3 regions of the Neorhizobium sp. CSC1952 genome follow, and region 1 is predicted to be linked to each of the others. Evidence: predicted binding sites of a transcription regulator. Region 1 holds the regulator's gene; each other region holds the start of a gene.

What was found. Region 1 encodes LexA, which represses DNA repair genes until DNA is damaged. Its sites were predicted from a motif close to TGTTCNNNNTGTGTTCNG; they were not measured.
Region 2: the regulator LexA is predicted to act here: its motif matches at 2,053-2,070, upstream of uvrA (excinuclease ABC subunit UvrA).
Region 3: the regulator LexA is predicted to act here: its motif matches at 3,577-3,594, upstream of QTA58_RS19110 (UvrD-helicase domain-containing protein).

Annotation. Positions count from the first base shown of each region.
Region 1 covers NZ_CP128416.1:4,512,603-4,519,133, reverse strand. Annotated here, with positions in the region: gene QTA58_RS21815 (ComEC/Rec2 family competence protein) at 344-2,695, shown strand; gene lexA (transcriptional repressor LexA) at 2,676-3,398, opposite strand; gene QTA58_RS21805 (VOC family protein) at 3,600-4,472, shown strand; gene kdsA (3-deoxy-8-phosphooctulonate synthase) at 4,477-5,325, shown strand; gene eno (phosphopyruvate hydratase) at 5,444-6,531, shown strand, end outside.
Region 2 covers NZ_CP128416.1:4,293,345-4,299,875, forward strand. Annotated here, with positions in the region: gene QTA58_RS20785 (MarC family protein) at 1-76, shown strand, start outside; gene QTA58_RS20790 (HPP family protein) at 156-1,301, shown strand; gene QTA58_RS20795 (single-stranded DNA-binding protein) at 1,382-1,945, opposite strand; gene uvrA (excinuclease ABC subunit UvrA) at 2,193-5,114, shown strand; gene QTA58_RS20805 (DUF72 domain-containing protein) at 5,137-5,949, shown strand; gene QTA58_RS20810 (NAD(P)H-hydrate dehydratase) at 5,946-6,531, opposite strand, start outside.
Region 3 covers NZ_CP128416.1:3,945,246-3,951,776, forward strand. Annotated here, with positions in the region: gene QTA58_RS19100 (Pr6Pr family membrane protein) at 1-575, shown strand, start outside; gene QTA58_RS19105 (class I SAM-dependent methyltransferase) at 623-1,042, opposite strand; gene QTA58_RS19110 (UvrD-helicase domain-containing protein) at 1,048-3,537, opposite strand; gene QTA58_RS19115 (efflux RND transporter periplasmic adaptor subunit) at 3,828-5,057, shown strand; gene QTA58_RS19120 (efflux RND transporter permease subunit) at 5,054-6,531, shown strand, end outside.

The sequences.
Region 1 (6,531 bases):
TTGTGCAGCGCGAAAATATCTCGGCCAACCACTTTTGCTTGGATATCCAACTTGCTGTTGCAGGGCGATTGGACCTGCCCGGATTGCCGAGATTTCCCGGACAGTTGACGGCATGCCGGGAAGCGCGCAGGTTGCACCGTCGCAAGTTTTTGGCGACTGGGCGGCTGGGCGTTTCATGTCGGAAGACACTGCGTTCCCGAAACTGATCAGGGTGCGGCGGCCGGCTTCCGCGCCGCCCGATCGGCTGCGGAACGGAGGCGCCTCCGACTCGGACGCGCTTCGTGATCCCGCGCCTGTTCCGTTCGAGAAGAGGCCGGCTGTGGTCCACACGCAGGGAAGTGCCTTGCGTCGGGGGCTCGGCCGTTTGCGCCGCGTCTGGCGTGATAGCCCGGCCATGCTTGCGGAAGAGGCCGCGCACGGGCACGCTTTTCTCTTCCTCCCTGTCGTTGTCGGGGCCGGCGCCGCGTGCTGGTTCGCTTTGCCGCAAAGCCCGCCCTTCTGGCCGTTCTTTCTGGCGTTCTGCACGTTTGCCGCGCTTGCGGCCGTCACGCGGCACCGTGCCGGCGGGGTGCGCATCCTTCCGCTCGGCATGGCCCTTTTTCTCGGCGGCATGATGCTGGCCGAGCTTGAGGCCTGGCGGCGGGGCACGGTCGTTCTCGATTCACCAGTGACGACCGAGCTGGCGGGCGTGGTCGAAAGGCGCGAGGTCGATGCGGACGGACGCTGGCGGTACGTGGTCCGCGTCGAGCGGACGACCGGTCCCGAGGTCAGGCGTCCGCCGGAGCGGGTGTCGCTGCTGGCGAGGGCGCGCCACGCGCCGGTCGAAACCGGCGAGACGATCAGCGGCCGGGTACGCATCTCGCCGCCTTCCGGCCCGGCGCTGCCGGGGCTCAACGATTTCGCCTTCTCCTCCTATTTCGACGGCATAGGCGCCATTGGGTTCTTCTACGGCACGCCGAAACAGGAGTCGGACCCGGCAGCGCCGCACGCCTGGCATGCGGAGCTCGAAAGGCGGCTTTTCGACCTGCGCAGCGCGATCGCGAGCCATATCCGCGAAAGAGTGCCGGGCGATGCCGGCGCGTTCGCCGCCGCGATCGTGACCGACAAGCGCCGGGCGATCTCGGAAGAGACGATCGAGGCGCTGCGGCTTTCCGGGCTTGCCCATATCGTCGCGATCTCGGGGCTCAACATGGCGCTCGCGGCCGGCATCTTCTTCGTCGGGGTCCGCACGGCGCTTTCGTTCTTCACCGGCTTTGCGCAAGCCTATCCGGTCAAGAAGATCGCCGCACTCGGCGCGCTTCTCATGGCGACCGCCTATTACCTGATCTCCGGTTTCGGGGTGTCGGCGGAGCGCGCCTATATCATGATGGCGGTGATGCTCGTCGCGGTCTTCTTCGACCGGCCGTCGATCAGCCTGCGCAATGTGGCGCTCTCCGCCCTCATCATCATCGCCATCTCGCCTTCGGAAATCCTGGGCCCCAGCTTCCAGATGTCTTTTGCCGCGACCGCAGCCCTGGTGGCAGGCTACGCGCTCTGGAAGCACCGGGCGGAAAAGCGCGATCCCGAACCGCTGCCGTTCCGTTACCCCGTGGTGACCCCCGTCCTGGCCTCATGGAATTTCGTCGCCGGAATCTTCGTGACCTCGCTGATCGGCGGCATCTCCACGGCGATCTTTTCCGTCGAGCACTTTCATCGCCTGACGACCTACGGGCTGGCGGCCAATCTTGCCGCCATGCCGGTCATCTCCTTCGTGGTCATGCCGGCGGGTCTGATCGGCATGCTGCTGATGCCCTTCGGGCTCGATGCACCCTTCCTGAAACTCATGGGGCTCGGTCTGGAGGCGGTGATCGCCATCGCCAGGCACGTGGCGGCCTGGGGCGGCGATGTCGGTATCGGCCGCCAGCATGCCTGGTTCCTGACCGTGGCGACCGCGGGCTTCCTGCTGCTGACACTCTTGCGAACCAGGCTCCGGCTTCTCGGTATTCCGTTCCTTGCCGCGGCCTTGCTGCTCTCCTGGCAAGAGCGCTCGAAACCCTTGGCCGATCTGCTGGTCTCGGAGGATGGAACAATGGTCGCTTTGCCGGGCGGGGAGGGCGTTGCGACGAACCGCAGCCGCCCGCCGGATTTCGTCTACGGTCAGTGGAAGCGCGCGCTGCTCATCGGCGATCCCGTGAAACCGGAAATGTCGCCGCCGAGGGACAGGCCCCCCGATACGAAATCGCCCGGACCGAAATCCGCAGGTGCCGGCGCAAATGAACGCCGTGATCTGACCGCGGAGGAGACCGAAGCTGCCCGAGCCGGCATCAGGCAGGCCCCCGCCGGCCGTTTCATCTGCACGCCCCGCGCCTGGTGCGCCGCGAGGACCGCCGAAGGCGTCATCGTCGCTGCCGTGGAGGACGGCCGTTATGCGGGTGCGGCCTGCGACGCCGCCAATTTCGTCATCGCGCCGCGTGCCCGTTTCGACCGCTGCCGCTCCGGCGCGCTGATGATCAACGGCGATACGCTGCGCAAGACCGGCGCCATTGAAATATTTCTCAACGGCGCCACAGACATCCGCCAATGGCGGATCCACACTGCCATGGCCGGCCAGGACCGCCCGTGGACCCGACACCGCAATTACGACTGGCGGAACAGGACATTCAACCCGATGCTGCCGGAAGCGCTCCGGCCGCTGATCAGTGATAGCGGCGGATGAGGCCGACGAGCTTGCCCTGGATCTTCACCCGGTCGGGGCCGAAAATGCGGGTTTCGTAAGCCGGGTTTGCGGCTTCGAGCGCGATCGAGGCGCCGCGGCGGCGGAAGCGCTTCAGCGTCGCTTCCTCGTCGTCCACGAGAGCCACGACGATATCGCCGGGATTGGCCGTATTGCTGTTGCGGATGATCACGGTGTCGCCGTCGAGAATGCCGGCCTCGATCATCGAATCGCCCTTGACCTCAAGCGCGTAATGTTCGCCGGAACCGAGCATTTCGACCGGCACGGCGATGTCGTGCGTGTTGTTCTGGATCGCCGAGATCGGCACGCCCGCCGCGATGCGGCCCATGACGGGAACCGTGGTGGCATTGGACGCATCGTCGTTCGCCGCGGGCTTCGCAGGGAGTGCGGCGACAGGCTGCGGCTTGCCGAGGCTGCCTTCGATGACGCTCGGCGAGAAGCCGCGCCGCGGCTGCAGGCTCGGCTGATAGGCTTCCGGCAGCTTGATGACTTCCAGCGCCCGCGCCCGGTTCGGCAGGCGGCGGATGAAGCCGCGCTCCTCGAGTGCCGTGATCAGCCGGTGGATGCCGGACTTCGATGCGAGGTCGAGCGCATCCTTCATCTCGTCGAAGGAAGGCGGCACGCCGGATTCCTTCATGCGTTCGTGAATGAACAGAAGCAATTCCTGCTGTTTGCGCGTGAGCATGTTTTGGCACCCTGAGAGTCGGAAACAAATCCAGAACGGACACTATATGTTCCATATGTGTTCCGCAAGTCCCTAAATTTTAGTGAAGTATGGTGATTTTTTCTTCATGGAAGCGCGCCACATATCTCTCTCATCTCCACTTGCGCGGAACCCGTCCGCTGCCAATGTAATTTTGCGGTACTGGATCCTGGGGGCCATCGCGTGAATGCAAGACCGATCGATCATCTCGTTCTGCCGGCCGCGGAGCTTGCGCTCGCGCGCTCGCGGCTGTCCGAACTTGGGTTTACCGTGGCGCCCGACGCGTTCCACCCGTTCGGCACGGCCAATGCCTGCGTGTTCCTCCCGGACGGCACCTATCTGGAGCCGCTGGCGATCGCCAACCGGCGTCATGCGTCTGCGGCGGCCAAGCGCGGCAATGTCTTCACCGCGCGCGACCTTGCCTTCCGCAAGGCGAAGATGAGCCAGGGCCTTTCCGCGCTCGTGGTCGCCACGGTCGATGCCGCTGCCGATCATGAGCGCTTCAAGCTCAGGGGCGTTTCGGCGGGCGATATCCTGGAGTTTTCCCGCGGCGTGAAGATGCCGGACGGTTCTAAGACCGAGGCAAGCTTCCGGCTGGCCTTTGCGGGCGATGAGCGGGCGCCGGATTTCTTCCTCTTCTCCTGTCAGCGCGTCAATCCGCTGCCGGCCGATCGCGGCGAACTGGAGCGCCACGCCAATGTGGTCACGGGTTTGAGCGAGATCGTTCTTTCCGCCCCGGCGCCCGGCGAGTTCGCTCCGCTGATGGAGCAGGTGCTGATGACGGAAGCGGAGATCGAGCCGCACTTCGTCAGGCTTGCCGCCGCCAATGCCCGCATCCGGATCGCGCGGGATCAGGATATCGAAGCGGAATTCGCGCTCGCGCCGATCCCGGATGCCGGGGGGCTCCGGGGCCGCGCGGTCATCTTCAAGACGGCCGATCTTGCCGTGACAGAGATCATCCTTGCTGCTAATGACGTGGCATTCGTCCGCCGGGAAGGCCGTGTCCTGGTGCAGGCGGCGCCCGGCCAGGGCGCCATGTTCGGTTTCGAGGAATAGTGTCATGGAAGTGTCCCCCAATCCGCGTGTTTCCCTCGGCGAAGGGGAGGGCAGGGTGCTGTTTGCGCAGGATGCGCGCCTGTCGCTGATCGCCGGTCCCTGCCAGATGGAAAGCCGCGACCATGCCTTCATGATGGCGGGCGCGCTGAAGGAACTCTGCGGCAGGCTCGGCATCAGGCTCGTCTACAAATCGTCCTTCGACAAGGCGAACCGCACCTCGATTTCCGGCAAGCGCGGCATCGGGCTCGAAAGCGCCATGGAGATTTTCGCCGACCTGAAGAAGGAGTTCGGCTTTCCGGTTCTGACCGACATCCATACTGAAGAGCAATGCGCGATCGTCGCGAAGACGGTCGATATCCTGCAGATTCCGGCCTTCCTCTCCCGCCAGACGGACCTGCTGGTCGCCGCCGCCAAGACCGGCCGTGTCATCAACGTCAAGAAGGGCCAGTTCCTGGCGCCGTGGGACATGAAGAACGTGCTCGCCAAGTTCACCCAGAGCGGCAACCCGAACGTGCTGCTGTGCGAGCGCGGCGCTTCCTTCGGCTACAATACGCTGGTCTCCGACATGCGCTCGCTGCCGATCATGGCGGCGCTGGGCGCGCCGGTCATCTTCGATGCCACCCATTCCGTGCAGCAGCCGGGCGGGCAGGGCGCTTCGTCCGGCGGGCAGCGGGAGTTCGTCGAGACCCTGGCGCGGGCAGCCGTCGCAGTCGGCGTCGCGGGCGTCTTCATCGAGACGCATGAGGACCCGGACAACGCGCCGTCCGACGGTCCGAACATGGTGCATCTGAAGGACATGCCGCGGCTGCTCGAAAAGCTGCTCGCGCTGGATGCTGTCGCCAAGGCGCCCTGACACGCCGCCTGAAAAAGCGCGAAAAGCGGCCGCATTGTAATTTTCGTGTCATTGACTATGAGACATTTTCAGTGACCCCGAACCACATAGACCCGACGTTCAAGCCAGGGAGAGTCTTTTGACCGCCATCACCGATATCATCGCCCGCGAAATCCTCGACAGCCGCGGTAACCCCACCGTCGAAGTGGATGTCTACCTCGAAGACGGTTCCATGGGCCGCGCGGCCGTTCCGTCGGGCGCGTCGACCGGCGCGCATGAGGCGGTCGAATTGCGCGACGGCGGCAAGCGCTATCTCGGCAAGGGCGTCGAAAAGGCCGTCGAGGCCGTCAACACGGAAATCTTCGATGCGATCGGCGGCTTCGATGCCGAAAGCCAGATCCATGTCGACCGGACGATGATCGCGCTCGACGGCACGCCGAACAAGTCGCGCCTCGGCGCCAACGCCATCCTCGGCGTCTCGCTCGCCGTCGCCAAGGCTGCCGCCGAATCCGCCGGCCTGCCGCTTTACCGTTATGTCGGCGGCGCGGGCGCTCATCTCCTGCCGGTCCCGATGATGAACATCATCAACGGCGGCGCCCATGCCGACAACCCGATCGACTTCCAGGAATTCATGATCATGCCGGTCGGCGCCGAGACGCTGCGCGATGCGGTGCGCATGGGTTCGGAAATCTTCCACACGCTGAAGAAGGAGCTGCATGCCGGCGGCCACAACACCAATGTCGGCGACGAAGGCGGTTTCGCACCCAACCTGAAGAGCGCGCCCGAAGCGCTCGATTTCATCATGAAGTCCATCGAGAAGGCCGGTTACCGTCCGGGCGAGGACATCTATCTCGGCCTCGATTGCGCCTCCACCGAGTTCTTCAAGAACGGCAAGTACGAGATGGAAGGCGAAGGCCGTACGCTGGAATCGGGCGCCATGGCCGAATACCTGGCCGAGCTCGTCGCCAAATATCCGATCATCTCGATCGAAGACGGCATGGCGGAAGACGACTGGGACGGCTGGAAGCTCCTGACCGACAAGATCGGCTCCAAGGTTCAGCTCGTCGGCGACGATCTCTTCGTCACCAATTCGGCCCGCCTGCGCGACGGCATCAGGATGGGCGTCGCCAACTCCATCCTGGTGAAGGTCAACCAGATCGGCTCGCTGACCGAAACGCTCGACGCCGTCGAGACCGCCCACAAGGCGGCCTACACGGCCGTCATGTC
Region 2 (6,531 bases), 220 kb from region 1:
CCTGCTCGGGGTCATTCTCGCCGCCCTCTCGGTCCAGTTCGTGGTCGACGGTGTGCGCTCGGCGTTCAATCTGTGAAAGCTGCAAGAACCGCATGACGGATCGGCGTTTTCTGCTAAAAGCCGGCGCACCGAACGGAATCAAAGGTTTTGCATCAATGCGACATATGTTGCAGCGGCTTCTGCCCGACACCATGCCCGTCAGTCCCAGGGAAAGGTTGCGTGCCGCCCTCGGCGCCCTGATAGGCATCCTGGCGACCGGACTGGCGGGGAGCCTCGCTTTGCGGGCCGATGCGTCGCTTCCGGCCCTGATCGCGCCGATGGGCGCCTCGGCCGTCCTGCTGTTCGCCGTTCCCTCGAGCCCGCTCGCGCAGCCCTGGTCGATCCTTTGCGGCAATATCGTCTCGGCTCTCGTCGGGGTCACCGTAGCGCTCGTCGTCGGCGATCCGTTCCTCGCCTCGGCCGTAGCGATCAGCGTGGCGATTGCGGCGATGATGACGTTCCGCTGCCTGCATCCGCCGAGCGGCGCGATCGCGCTCACCGCCGTGCTCGGCGGGCCGGCCATCCATGAGTTGGGTTACGGTTTCGTGCTGTGGCCGGTCGCCGGCAATTCGCTCGCTCTCGTCGTGCTGGCTCTGATCTTCAACAACCTGACCGGCCGCAGCTATCCGCACGCGGTGAGATTGTCGACCGACCACGGCACCAAGGATCCTGCCCCCCTTCAGCGCATCGGTTTCACCTCTGCGGACCTGGACGACGTGCTGAAGGAATATGACGAGTTCCTCGATATCGACCGCGACGATCTCGAAACGATCCTGCGGCGCACGGAACTGCGATCCTATCGCCGCCGCGCCGGCTATTTCGACTGCGCCAGCATCATGTCGCGCGACGTGGTGGCCGTGGCGCCCGACAACACGCTGAAGGAAGCGCACGACCTGATGCGCGCCCACCATTTCAAGGCCCTGCCGGTGACCAACGACCGCGCCGAAGTCGTCGGCATCGTCACCCAGACGGATTTTCTCGACAAGGCGCACTGGGTCAACGGGCGGCCGAGAATCGGCTTCGGCCAGCGACTGCGGCTTGTTCTATCGGGCGCGAGCGCTCCGAACGATACGGTGAAGGACATCATGACGACGCCGGTGAAAACCGTCCGCCCCAATACGCCGGTCGCCGACGCGATGATCATCTTCGCCGAGCAAGGCCTGCATTACCTGCCGGTGACGCGGGAGAACAACAAGCTGGTCGGCATCCTGTCGCAATCCGACGTGATGGTGTCCATGCTGGCCGACAAGGCAGCCGCCTGAACGCATTCGGGGAAAGCGCGAACGCTTTCCCCGAATATCGAAACACAATGGATGCCCGACGGCAGACCGGAGCGCCCGGATCAGAACGGAATGTCGTCGTCGAGATCGCGCGAGAAATTGCCGCCGGCCGGCGGCTGGTTGCCGCCGCCGCCACGGTTCGCCCCGCCGGACGGCCGGCGGTCGTAGTCGTTTCCGCCACCATAACCGCCACCGAAATCGTCGCCGCCGCCGAAATCACTGCCGACGCGACTGCCACCGCCGCCGTAACCGCCACGATCGCCACCGCCTTCGCCACGACCATCCAGCATGGTCAGGGTCGAGTTGAAGCCCTGCAGCACCACTTCCGTCGTGTAGCGGTCGTTGCCGCTCTGGTCCTGCCACTTGCGGGTCTGCAACTGGCCCTCGACATAGAGCTTGGCCCCCTTCTTCACATACTGCTCCACAACCTTGCAGAGCCCTTCGTTGAAGACGACGACGTTGTGCCACTCGGTCTTTTCACGGCGCTCGCCCGAATTGCGGTCACGCCAGGTCTCGGAGGTCGCAATTCGCAGGTTGGCGATCGGCCGGCCGTCCTGGGTGCGGCGGATTTCCGGATCGGCTCCGACATTTCCCACCAGGATGACCTTGTTCACGCTACCAGCCATAATTTTCACCTTGTCCGCCGCATTCCGCGGCCCTAAACCAATCCCTGCACTTTAACCCATCGGTCCGATCCGGTGGGTGCCGATGATTTTTAATCCACAGGCAAATTTGTTCTTTATTTGTTCTAATTTATTCCTATAGTGCTGTCAACCGACTCGGAACGGCGCTGCATCGCAGCAGTTTCGTCTCGACACGCGCGCATCAATCACTACATAAGGACCTTCGATCCTCCCCCCGATGAGTATGACGATGAGTGAACTGAAGACCATTTCCATACGTGGTGCGCGCGAGCACAATTTGAAGGGCATCGATCTCGATCTGCCGCGCAATTCGCTGATCGTCATGACGGGCCTTTCCGGCTCGGGCAAATCGTCGCTCGCCTTCGACACGATCTATGCCGAGGGGCAGCGCCGCTACGTGGAAAGCCTCTCGGCCTACGCAAGGCAGTTTCTGGAGATGATGCAGAAGCCGGACGTCGACCAGATCGACGGGCTTTCTCCGGCGATTTCGATCGAGCAGAAGACGACTTCGCGCAACCCGCGTTCGACCGTCGGCACCGTCACCGAAATCTACGACTACATGCGCCTGCTTTTCGCCCGCGTCGGCGTGCCCTATTCGCCGGCGACGGGCCTGCCGATCGAAAGCCAGACGGTGAGCCAGATGGTCGACCGCGTGCTTTCCTTCGATGAGGGGACGCGCCTTTATATCCTCGCGCCGATGATCCGCGGCCGCAAGGGCGAGTATAAGAAGGAACTCGCCGACCTGATGAAAAAGGGGTTTCAGCGCGTCAAGGTCGACGGCCAGTTCTACGAGATCGCCGACGTTCCGGCGCTCGACAAGAAATACAAGCACGATATCGACGTGGTGGTGGACCGTCTCGTGGTGCGTTCCGATATCGGCGCGCGCCTTGCGGACAGTCTCGAAACCTCGCTGAAGCTCGCCGACGGGCTGGCGGTCGCGGAATTCGCCGACAAGCCGCTGCCGCCTGAGGAGACCGCAGCCGGCGGTTCGGCCAACAAGTCGCTCAACGAGACGCATGAACGCGTGCTGTTTTCGGAAAAATTCGCCTGCCCGGTTTCAGGTTTCACCATTCCGGAAATCGAGCCGCGGCTCTTCTCGTTCAACAACCCCTTCGGCGCCTGCCCGACCTGCGACGGCCTCGGTTCGCAGCAGAAGGTCGATGAGGCGCTGATCGTGCCGGAACCTGCCCGCACGCTGCGCGACGGGGCGATCTCGCCATGGGCGAAATCCACATCGCCCTATTACAACCAGACCCTGGAGGCGCTCGGCAAGACCTTCGGCTTCAAGCTCTCGAACCGCTGGAACGAGCTTTCCGAGGAGGCGCAGAAGGCGATCCTGCACGGGACCGAGGAAAAGATCGAGTTCCATTACGCCGATGGCGCCCGCTCCTACAAGACGGTGAAGAACTTCGAAGGCATCGTGCCGAACCTCGAACGCCGCTGGAAGGAAACGGATTCCGCCTGGGCGCGCGAGGATATCGAACGCTACATGTCGGCGGCCCCCTGCCCGGCCTGCAACGGCTATCGCCTGAAGCCGGAAGCGCTGGCGGTCAAGATCAACAAGCTGCATATCGGCGAAGTCACCGACATGTCGATCAAGGCGGCGCGCGACTGGTTCGAAGTGCTGCCTGCCGAGCTGAATGCCAAGCAGAACGAGATTGCGGTGCGCATTCTGAAGGAAATTCGCGAGCGCCTGCGGTTCCTGAACGATGTCGGCCTCGATTACCTGAGCCTGTCCCGGAATTCAGGCACGCTTTCCGGCGGCGAGAGCCAGCGCATCCGGCTCGCCTCGCAAATCGGCTCGGGCCTCACGGGCGTGCTCTACGTGCTCGACGAACCGTCGATCGGCCTGCACCAGCGCGACAATGCCCGGCTGCTCGACACGCTGAAGCACCTGCGCGATATCGGCAATACGGTGATCGTCGTCGAGCACGACGAGGACGCGATCCTGACGGCTGACTATGTCGTCGATATCGGACCGGCCGCCGGCATTCATGGCGGCACGGTCGTCGCTCAGGGTTCGCCGAACGAGGTTATGGCCAATCCGAAGTCGCTGACCGGCAAATATCTCTCGGGCGAGCTCGGCGTGCCGGTGCCGGCCGAACGCCGCAAGCCGAAGAAGGGCAAGGAGATCAAGGTTTTCGGCGCGCGCGGAAACAATCTGAAGAATGTCACGGCATCCGTGCCGCTCGGCGTCTTCACGGCGGTGACCGGGGTTTCCGGCGGCGGCAAGTCCACCTTCCTGATCGAGACGCTTTACAAAGCGGCCGCGCGTCGGGTCATGGGCGCACGGGAAATTCCAGCCGAACACGACAAGATCGACGGTTTCGAGTTCATCGACAAGGTGATCGACATCGACCAGTCGCCGATCGGCCGCACGCCGCGCTCCAACCCGGCGACCTATACCGGCGCCTTCACGCCGATCCGCGACTGGTTCGCGGGGCTCCCGGAGGCCAAGGCGCGTGGCTATCAGCCCGGCCGGTTCTCCTTCAACGTCAAGGGCGGACGCTGCGAAGCCTGCCAGGGCGACGGCGTCATCAAGATCGAGATGCACTTCCTGCCGGACGTCTACGTCACTTGCGACGTCTGCCACGGCAAGCGCTACAATCGCGAGACGCTGGACGTCACCTTCAAGGGCAAATCGATCGCCGACGTGCTGGACATGACGGTGGAGGAAGGCGTCGAGTTCTTCTCCGCGGTGCCGGCGGTGCGCGACAAGCTGCAGTCGCTCTTCGACGTGGGTCTCGGCTATATCAAGGTCGGCCAGCAGGCCAACACGCTTTCGGGTGGCGAGGCGCAGCGCGTCAAGCTAGCCAAGGAACTGTCGAAACGTTCGACCGGCCGCACGCTCTATATCCTCGACGAGCCGACGACCGGCCTGCACTTCCATGACGTCGCCAAGCTCTTGGAAATGCTGCACGAGCTGGTGAACCAGGGCAATTCCGTGGTGGTGATCGAGCACAATCTCGAAGTCATCAAGACGGCCGACTGGATCATCGACATCGGTCCGGAAGGCGGCACGGGCGGCGGCGAGATCGTCGCGGCAGGCACGCCGGAGCAGATCGTCAAGGAAAAGCGGTCCTATACCGGCCAGTTCCTGAAAGAGCTGCTGGAGCGCCGGCCGGCAAAAAAGGTGGAAGCGGCGGAATAGTCATCCGCATCGGGAGGAGTTTATGACCAAAGCCGGCACTATTCGGACGGGCATCGGCGGCTGGACCTTCGAGCCGTGGGAAGGCACGTTCTATCCGGAAAAACTGCCGAAGAAGAAGCAGCTCGAATATGCCGCGAGCAAGCTCAAGGTCATCGAGGTCAACGGCACCTATTACGGTTCGCAGAAGCCCGAAACCTTCGCGAAATGGGCGGCCGACGTGCCGGAAGGCTTCATATTTTCGCTGAAGGCGAGCCGTTTCACCACCAACCGCAAGGTTCTGGCGGAGGCGGGGGAATCGATCGAGAAGTTCCTAGGCCAGGGCCTGACGGAGCTTGGCGACCATCTCGGTCCGCTGCTCTGGCAGTTCGCGCCGACCAAGAAATTCGAGCCGGACGATTTTGAAGCCTTTCTGAAACTGCTGCCGAACAGGCTGGACGGGCTGAAGCTGACCCATGTGGTGGAAGTGCGTCACGACAGTTTCAAGGTGCCGGAATTTGTCGCGCTGCTTTCCAAATACAGTATCGCACCGGTCTGTGCCGATCATTTCGAGTATCCGATGGTCGCCGACGTGACGGCGGATTTCGTCTATGCCCGTCTGCAGAAGGGGTCGGACGACATCAAGACCTGCTATCCGGAAAAAGATATGAAGGCCTGGGCGAAGCGGCTCGAAACCTGGGCCGAGGGTGACGTGCCGGACGACCTGCCGCTGATCGATGCAGCCCGCAAGGTCGAGAAGAAGCCGCGCGATGTCTTTGCCTTCTTCATCCATGAAGGGAAGGTGAATGCGCCTTACGGCGCGATCGCGATGCGCGAACTGCTGGAAGGCAAGGACTAGGCGTCGACCCCGACGCCCGCATGGGCGGCAAGATCTTCGGCCGTCATTCCCCTGCCCGCCCGCCTGGCCGCCTCGCCATGCAGATAGACGCCCGCCGCGGCCGCCTCGAAAGCCGGCATGCCTTGGGCGAGCAGCGCGCCGATCATGCCGGAGAGCACGTCTCCGGAGCCGGCCGTCGCAAGCCGGGGCGGGCCGTTGGCATTGATGCGGGTGCGGCCGTCGGGGCTCGCGATCACCGTGTCGGCGCCCTTGTAGACGATCGCGGCGTGGGCGCGTTCTGCGGCTTTTGCCGCCTTCTCCACCTTGCTCAGGTTTTCGTCCGCGGCGAGATCGGAAAAGAGCCGGGAGAATTCGCCCTCATGCGGCGTCAGCACCAGACGAGTTTCGCCGCCTGCGAAAGCATCGAACAGTTGCTGCGGATTGTCCTTGAAAGATGTGATGCCGTCGGCGTCGAGCGCCAGCGGCCGGTCCTTCAGCGCCAGCACGAACTTCCGGGCCTTTTCCCCAATGCCGAAGCCCGGCCCGAGCACGAAGGCGGCAAGTTTCGCGGTCCCCAGCCAGCTTTCGAGATCTCCGGCCGTA
Region 3 (6,531 bases), 570 kb from region 1:
TCCTGATCGAGCTGAATACGATCATGTCGAACGGCGCGACCTTGTTGCCCGCAATCTGGGCGATCTTCGGCTATTTCACCATCATCACGAATTTCCTGGTCGCCTTGCTGTTTACGCATGTCGCCATCGCAGGCTTGCGTCCCGGCCATGCCTGGGCGGCCGGCGGGCTGGCCTTGAGCATCATGCTGGTGGGTATCGTCTTCGCCCTTCTGCTGCAGGGACTGCGCGAGCTCAGCGGCGCCGGGGCTCTCGCGAATTTCCTGCTTCACAGGCTCAATCCGGTCCTGGTTCCGCTGTTCTGGCTGTCTCTCGTGCCGAAGAACACGCTGTCTTTCCGTGCCCCGTTCCAGTGGATGCTCTATCCGGTTCTCTATTTCGTCTACGCAGCCATTCGCGGCACCATCGAGGGACGATATGCCTATCCGTTCCTCGATGCGGGCAATCTCGGCTGGACACAGGTCTTCCTCAACGCCGCCGCGATCGCCATCGGCTATCTCGTCGTGGGCGCGGGAATGGTCTGGCTCGACAGGAGGTTCGTGCGGCCGGTCTTGCCAAGGCGCTGGAACGGCCGGTGAAGGGGCTTTGCAGTCAAGCAGTAGGATGAGGCCGAGGCCTGCCCCGGTTAGAGATAGGCTTCGAGGGACCTTCGCTGTCCATCCACATAAAGCGCTCCGCTTGGTGAAATCACCCGGGAAAGCCGCTTCGCAGCCAGCCTGCCGGCTTCGGGATGCCTGCCGTCCAGTGCCCCAACCCGTATTGCAAGGATCAGGTCGAAAGGCGCTTCACCAGGTTCCGGTTCAAAATCTTCAGCAGCAATGCGGCGGAACCGCAGGATGCGCGATGCCGCTTCCGAGCCGCCGATCGCCTGCCGGATCGCGGCAGCCGAGCGATCGATTCCCAGCACATAACCGGTGCCGATGCGGCGGGCGATTTCCCTGGCCGCGGCACCCGGGCCGCAACCGATCTCGAGGACGTGCATGTCGGGGCGGAGAGGTAGAGTGTCCACAATCGATCTCAGTCTCGGAGAAAGATCGCCGGCCATCTCACTCACACCCGCTCCACGAACCCTTCCAGCACCCGCTTCTGACCCGCCCGGTCGAAATCGATCGTCAGCTTGTTGCCTTCGATCGCCGAAATATTGCCGTTGCCGAACTTGATGTGGAACACCCGGTCGCCGATGGAGAATTGCGAGGGCGTGTCGGCCACGGATTTCGCCACCAGCTCGCCCTCGATCGTGCGGCCGCGCGGGCCGCTTTCGCCATAGCCGATGCGCTCCACGGCATGGCCCGAGCGCGTGCCCCAGTTGTCGCGCGTGGCGTCCGTCTGGTTGGCTTGGGCGCGTTTCCAGCCGGGCGTGGAATAGGAGTTGGCGAAGGGATCGGCCTTGTCGAAACGCGACTGGCCGTAGCCGCCCCTCCCGCCATAGCCGCCGTAATTGCTCTCGGATACGGCGACATCCACATGCGCCTGCGGCAGTTCGTCGAGGAAGCGCGACGGCATGGTGGATTGCCACAGCCCGTGGATGCGGCGGTTGGAGACGAACCAGATGTGGCAGCGCCGCTTGGCGCGGGTGATGCCCACATAGGCGAGGCGGCGTTCCTCTTCGAGGCCTGCGCGGCCGCCCTCGTCGAGCGCCCGCTGGTGCGGGAAGAGGCCTTCCTCCCAGCCGGGTAAAAAGACCGTGTCGAATTCCAGGCCCTTGGCGGAATGCAGCGTCATGATCGAGACGGCATCCATGTCCTCGTTCTGCTCGGCATCCATGACCAGCGAGACGTGTTCCAGGAAGCCGCGCATGCTCTCGAACGCTTCCATCGAGCGGACGAGCTCTTTCAGGTTTTCCAGCCGGCCGGGGGCTTCCGCCGACTTGTCGTTCTTCCACATGTCCGTATAGCCGGATTCTTCGAGGATCTGCTCGGCGAGCTCGGTATGCGGGGTCGTCTCCAGCCGCTGCTGCCAGTTCCTGAAACTCTGCACCACGTCGAACAGCGCCTTGCGCGCCTTGGGCTTCAGCTCGTCCGTCTCGATGATCTCGGCGGATGCCGCGAGCATGGGCACGTCGCGGGCGCGGGCATAGTCGTGCAGGTAGCGTACCGTCGTGTCGCCCAGGCCCCGCTTCGGGGTGTTGATGATCCGCTCGAAGGCGAGGTCGTCGGCCGGCTGGCAGACGAGCCGGAAATAGGCCATCGCGTCGCGGATCTCCAGCCGCTCGTAGAAGCGGGGGCCGCCGATCACGCGGTAGTTGAGGCCGAGCGTCACGAAGCGGTCTTCGAACTCGCGCATCTGGAAGGAGGCGCGCACCAGGATCGCCATGTCGTTCAGCGCATGCCGCTTGCCGTCGGCATCGCCGCGCTGCAGACGCTCGATCTCCTCGCCGACGGCGCGTGCCTCTTCCTCGCTGTCCCAGGCGGCATGCACCATCACCTTCTCGTCGTCGGGATCGACCCGGTCGGTGAAGAGCGTCTTTCCAAGCCGCCCCTCGTTATGGGCGATGAGATGGCCGGCGGCGCCGAGAATATGTTCGGTAGAGCGGTAGTTGCGCTCCAGCTTGATCACCTTCGCGCCCGGAAAATCCTTCTCGAAGCGCAGGATATTGTCCACTTCCGCGCCGCGCCAGCCGTAGATGGACTGGTCGTCGTCGCCGACGCAGCAGACGTTCTGCGGCGTTCCCTTCGGCCGCTGCGCGAGCAGCCTGAGCCACATGTATTGCGCCGTGTTGGTATCCTGGTACTCGTCGACGAGGATGTAGCGGAACCTGCCGTGATAGTCCTTCAGGATATCCGGGTTCTGGCGGAAGATCGCGATCGGATGGAGCAGAAGGTCGCCGAAATCGCAGGCGTTCAGCGTCTTCAGCCGCGCCTGGTAGGCGGCGTAGAGCTCGCGGCCTTTTCCGTTCGCGAAGGCGCGGGCGTCGCCTTCCGGGATATCGGCCGGCAGCAGGCCCTTGTTCTTCCAGGTGTCGATCATGCCGGCGAACTGGCGGGCCGGCCAGCGCTTGTCGTCCAGGCCTTCCGCCTGGATGAGCTGCTTGATCAGCCGGATCACGTCGTCGGTGTCGAGAATGGTGAAATCGGAGCGGAGTCCCGCCAGTTCCGCATGGCGTCGCAGAAGCTTCACGCCGATCGAGTGGAAGGTGCCGAGCCAGGGCATGCCTTCGACCGCGCCGCCGACCAGCACGCCGATGCGCTCCTTCATCTCGCGCGCCGCCTTGTTGGTGAAGGTGACGGCGAGGATCTGGCTGGGGAAGGCCCGGCCGGTCGCCAGAATATGGGCGATGCGCGTCGTCAGCACCCGCGTCTTGCCGGTGCCGGCACCCGCGAGCACGAGGACGGGGCCGTCCAGCGTCTCGACCGCCTCGCGCTGCTCCGGGTTGAGGCCGGTGAGATAGTCCGGGGCGCGGTGCTGGTCGCGGGCGGCCATGGCGCGCGCCGCAATCCCGAGGCCGCCGCCTGCGCCGGGCGGGGTCGGGGCGGGGCCTTTGCGCGGCGCCGGCTGCGGCTCCTCGTCGAAGAACGGGATGTCGTCGAAACTGTTACTCATGCGGCCAATGTAATGATTCGGACCCGAAAGACCAGAAAATGTTCCTCTTTTATTCCCAGTCTCTCCACAAGGGGAGGCTAAATTGTGGTAAGTTGATGCAGATCGCCCAGGAAAGGACCGGGTTCTGCCCTCCCGATAGGCAGACGGAGGCGGTCGGGGCAGTCAAAAAGTCTACAAAATCTTGTGAAATTACAATTTCGTAAGAATGCCGATCAGCCATTGCTTGTACATCGGCAAAAAAGGATACTCCTTCGCAAATAGGCCCGCGCGTGCCTCAACCGGAGAAGTGAATGCGGATTTGGAAACAGCTTCTGCTCAGTATCGTGGTTCTGGCTGCAGGGCTTTGTCTCTGGGTCTTCATGGTGCCGAGCGCCGGTGAGACGCTTGCCAAGATGGGCGTGCCGGGAGAGGTGATCGCCGCCATCCGTTCCGAACAGGCCCAGCCGGCGGCTATAGGCACGGCCGGCAACACCAATGCCGCGGCGCGGCAGCAGGGCCAGGGCCAAGGCCAAGGCCAGAGCGGCGCCGGCCAGGGTGGCCAGCGGGGCCAGGGCGGCGGCAATCGCGCGACGCTCGTCGTGGTGGAGCCCGTCGCGACCGGCACGGTCAACGACCGTCTGACGGCGATCGGCAGCGGCGAAGCGATCCAGTCCGTCGTCGTCATGCCGCAGGCGGCCGGCACGATCCACGAGATCATGGTCAGCTCCGGCGAAAAGGTCGTGAAGGGCCAGGTGCTTGCCCGCCTCGACGACGACGAGCAGATCATCGAGCGCGACAAGGCGCAGGTGTCGCTGAAGAGCGCCCAGGAGAAATCCGCCTCCTACAAGAACCTGCAGTCCGTTTCGCGCCTCGACGTGCTCGATGCGCAGATCGCCGAACAGGCCGCGAAGCTCGCGCTCTCCACCGCCGAACTCAACCTCAGGCGCCGCGACATCGTTGCGCCCATCGACGGCATTGCCGGCATCGTCGCGGTCAATATCGGCGACAACGTCACGACCCAGACCAGCATCGTCACCATAGACGACCGTTCGGCGATCCTCGTCGATTTCTGGGCGCCCGAGCGCTTCGCCGTCGCCATCGAACCCGGCCAGGCGGTCGAGGCGAGTTCCATCGCCCGCCCGGGCCAGGTCTTTACGGGCAAGGTGGAGGCGATCGACAACCGCGTCGATCCGGCAAGCCGCACCATGCGCATCCGCGCCCGCGTCGAAAATCCCGACGACGTCCTGCGCGCCGGCATGGCCTTCAACGTCGGCATGCGCTTTGAGGGCGAGAAATACCCGTCCGTCGATCCGCTCGCCGTGCAATGGGACGGCGAGGGCTCCTATGTCTGGCTGGTCCAGGACAACAAGTCGGTCAAGACCCGGGTGCGCGTCGTGCAGCGCAATCCGGATGCGGTCCTCGTCGAGGCGGGGCTCAACGAGGGCGACCGGGTGGTGACCGAAGGCCTGCAGCGCGTGAGGGAAGGGGCGCCCGTGCGCATCTTCGGCGCGCCGGATAAGGCAGAGGTAGCGAGCCAATGAAGATCGACCTTCCGGGCTTCGGCCATGGCGGCGCCGGCCAAGAAAAACCAGAGCACGGCGGTGGCGGGGAGAAATCCGGCCAGAGCTTCACCGCGCTCTTCGTCCGCCGGCCGATCCTTGCCGCGGTTCTGAACACGCTGCTCGTCGTCGCGGGCCTTGCCGCCCTTGCGGGCGTCGAGGTGCGCGAGCTTCCCGACGTCGACCAGCCGGTCATCACGGTCCGCACCAATTACGACGGCGCCTCGCCGCAGACGATGGACCAGGAGGTCACCCAGGTCATCGAGGGCGCGGTCGCGCGCGTCTCCGGCCTCAAGGCGCTGTCTTCCCAGTCGCAGTTCGGCTCCAGCCGCGTGACGATGGAATTCTCCGATTCCGTCGATCTCTCGGAAGCCGCCAACGACGTGCGCGATGCCGTCGGCCGCGTCGTCAACCAGCTGCCGGACGATGCCGACGAGCCCCGCATCGTCAAGGCGGATGCCGATTCCGATGCCATCATGCGTCTGGCGGTCACGTCCTCGACGCTCTCGATGGAGGACCTCACCCAGCTCGTCAACAACGAGATCGTCGACCGCCTGGCGGCCGTCGAAGGCGTAGCCGACGTCGAGCTCTACGGCGATCAGGACAAGGTGTTCCGCGTCGACGTGAACCAGGCGGCGCTTGCCGGCCGGGGCCTCACCGTCGCCGATGTCGACAAGGCGCTGCAAAGCGCGGCGCTCGACGTGCCGGCCGGTTCGCTGAAAAGCACCAGCCAGGATATCGTCGTGCGCGCCACCGCGAACCTGACGACGCCGCGCGATTTCGAGAACGTGCTGATCGCGCCGAACGTGCGCGTCCGCGACGTCGCCACCGTCTCGCTCGGCCCGGACGACGGCAGCACGGTGCTGCGCGCCAACGGCGTGCAGGGCGTCGGCCTCGGCATCATCCGCCAGGCGCAGTCGAACACGCTCAACATTTCCGACGGCGTCAAGGCGGCCGTGGACGAGATGCAGAAGACGCTGCCCGAAGGCACGCGCATCGCGATCACCGGCGACGACGCCATCTTCATCCAGGGCGCGCTGCACGAGGTGGAGATCGCGCTCATCCTGTCGGCCTCGGTCGTGCTCGTCGTCATCTTCCTCTTCCTGCGCGACTGGCGGGCGACGCTCATTCCGGGCCTCACCATGCCGGTGGCGCTGATCGGAACGCTTGTGGCGATCTACCTCGTCGGCTTCTCGATCAACATCCTGACGCTGCTCGCGATCGTTCTGGCGACCGGTCTCGTGGTGGACGACGCGATCGTCGTGCTCGAAAACATCGTCCGGCGACGGGCGGAAGGCATGGGGCCGCGCGCCGCCGCCGTGCTCGGCACGCAGGAAGTCTTCTTCGCCGTCATCGCCACGACCGCGACGCTCGCGGCCGTCTTCATCCCGCTTTCCTTCCTGCCCGGCCAGATCGGCGGTCTGTTCAAGGAATTCGGCTTCGTGCTCGCCTTCTC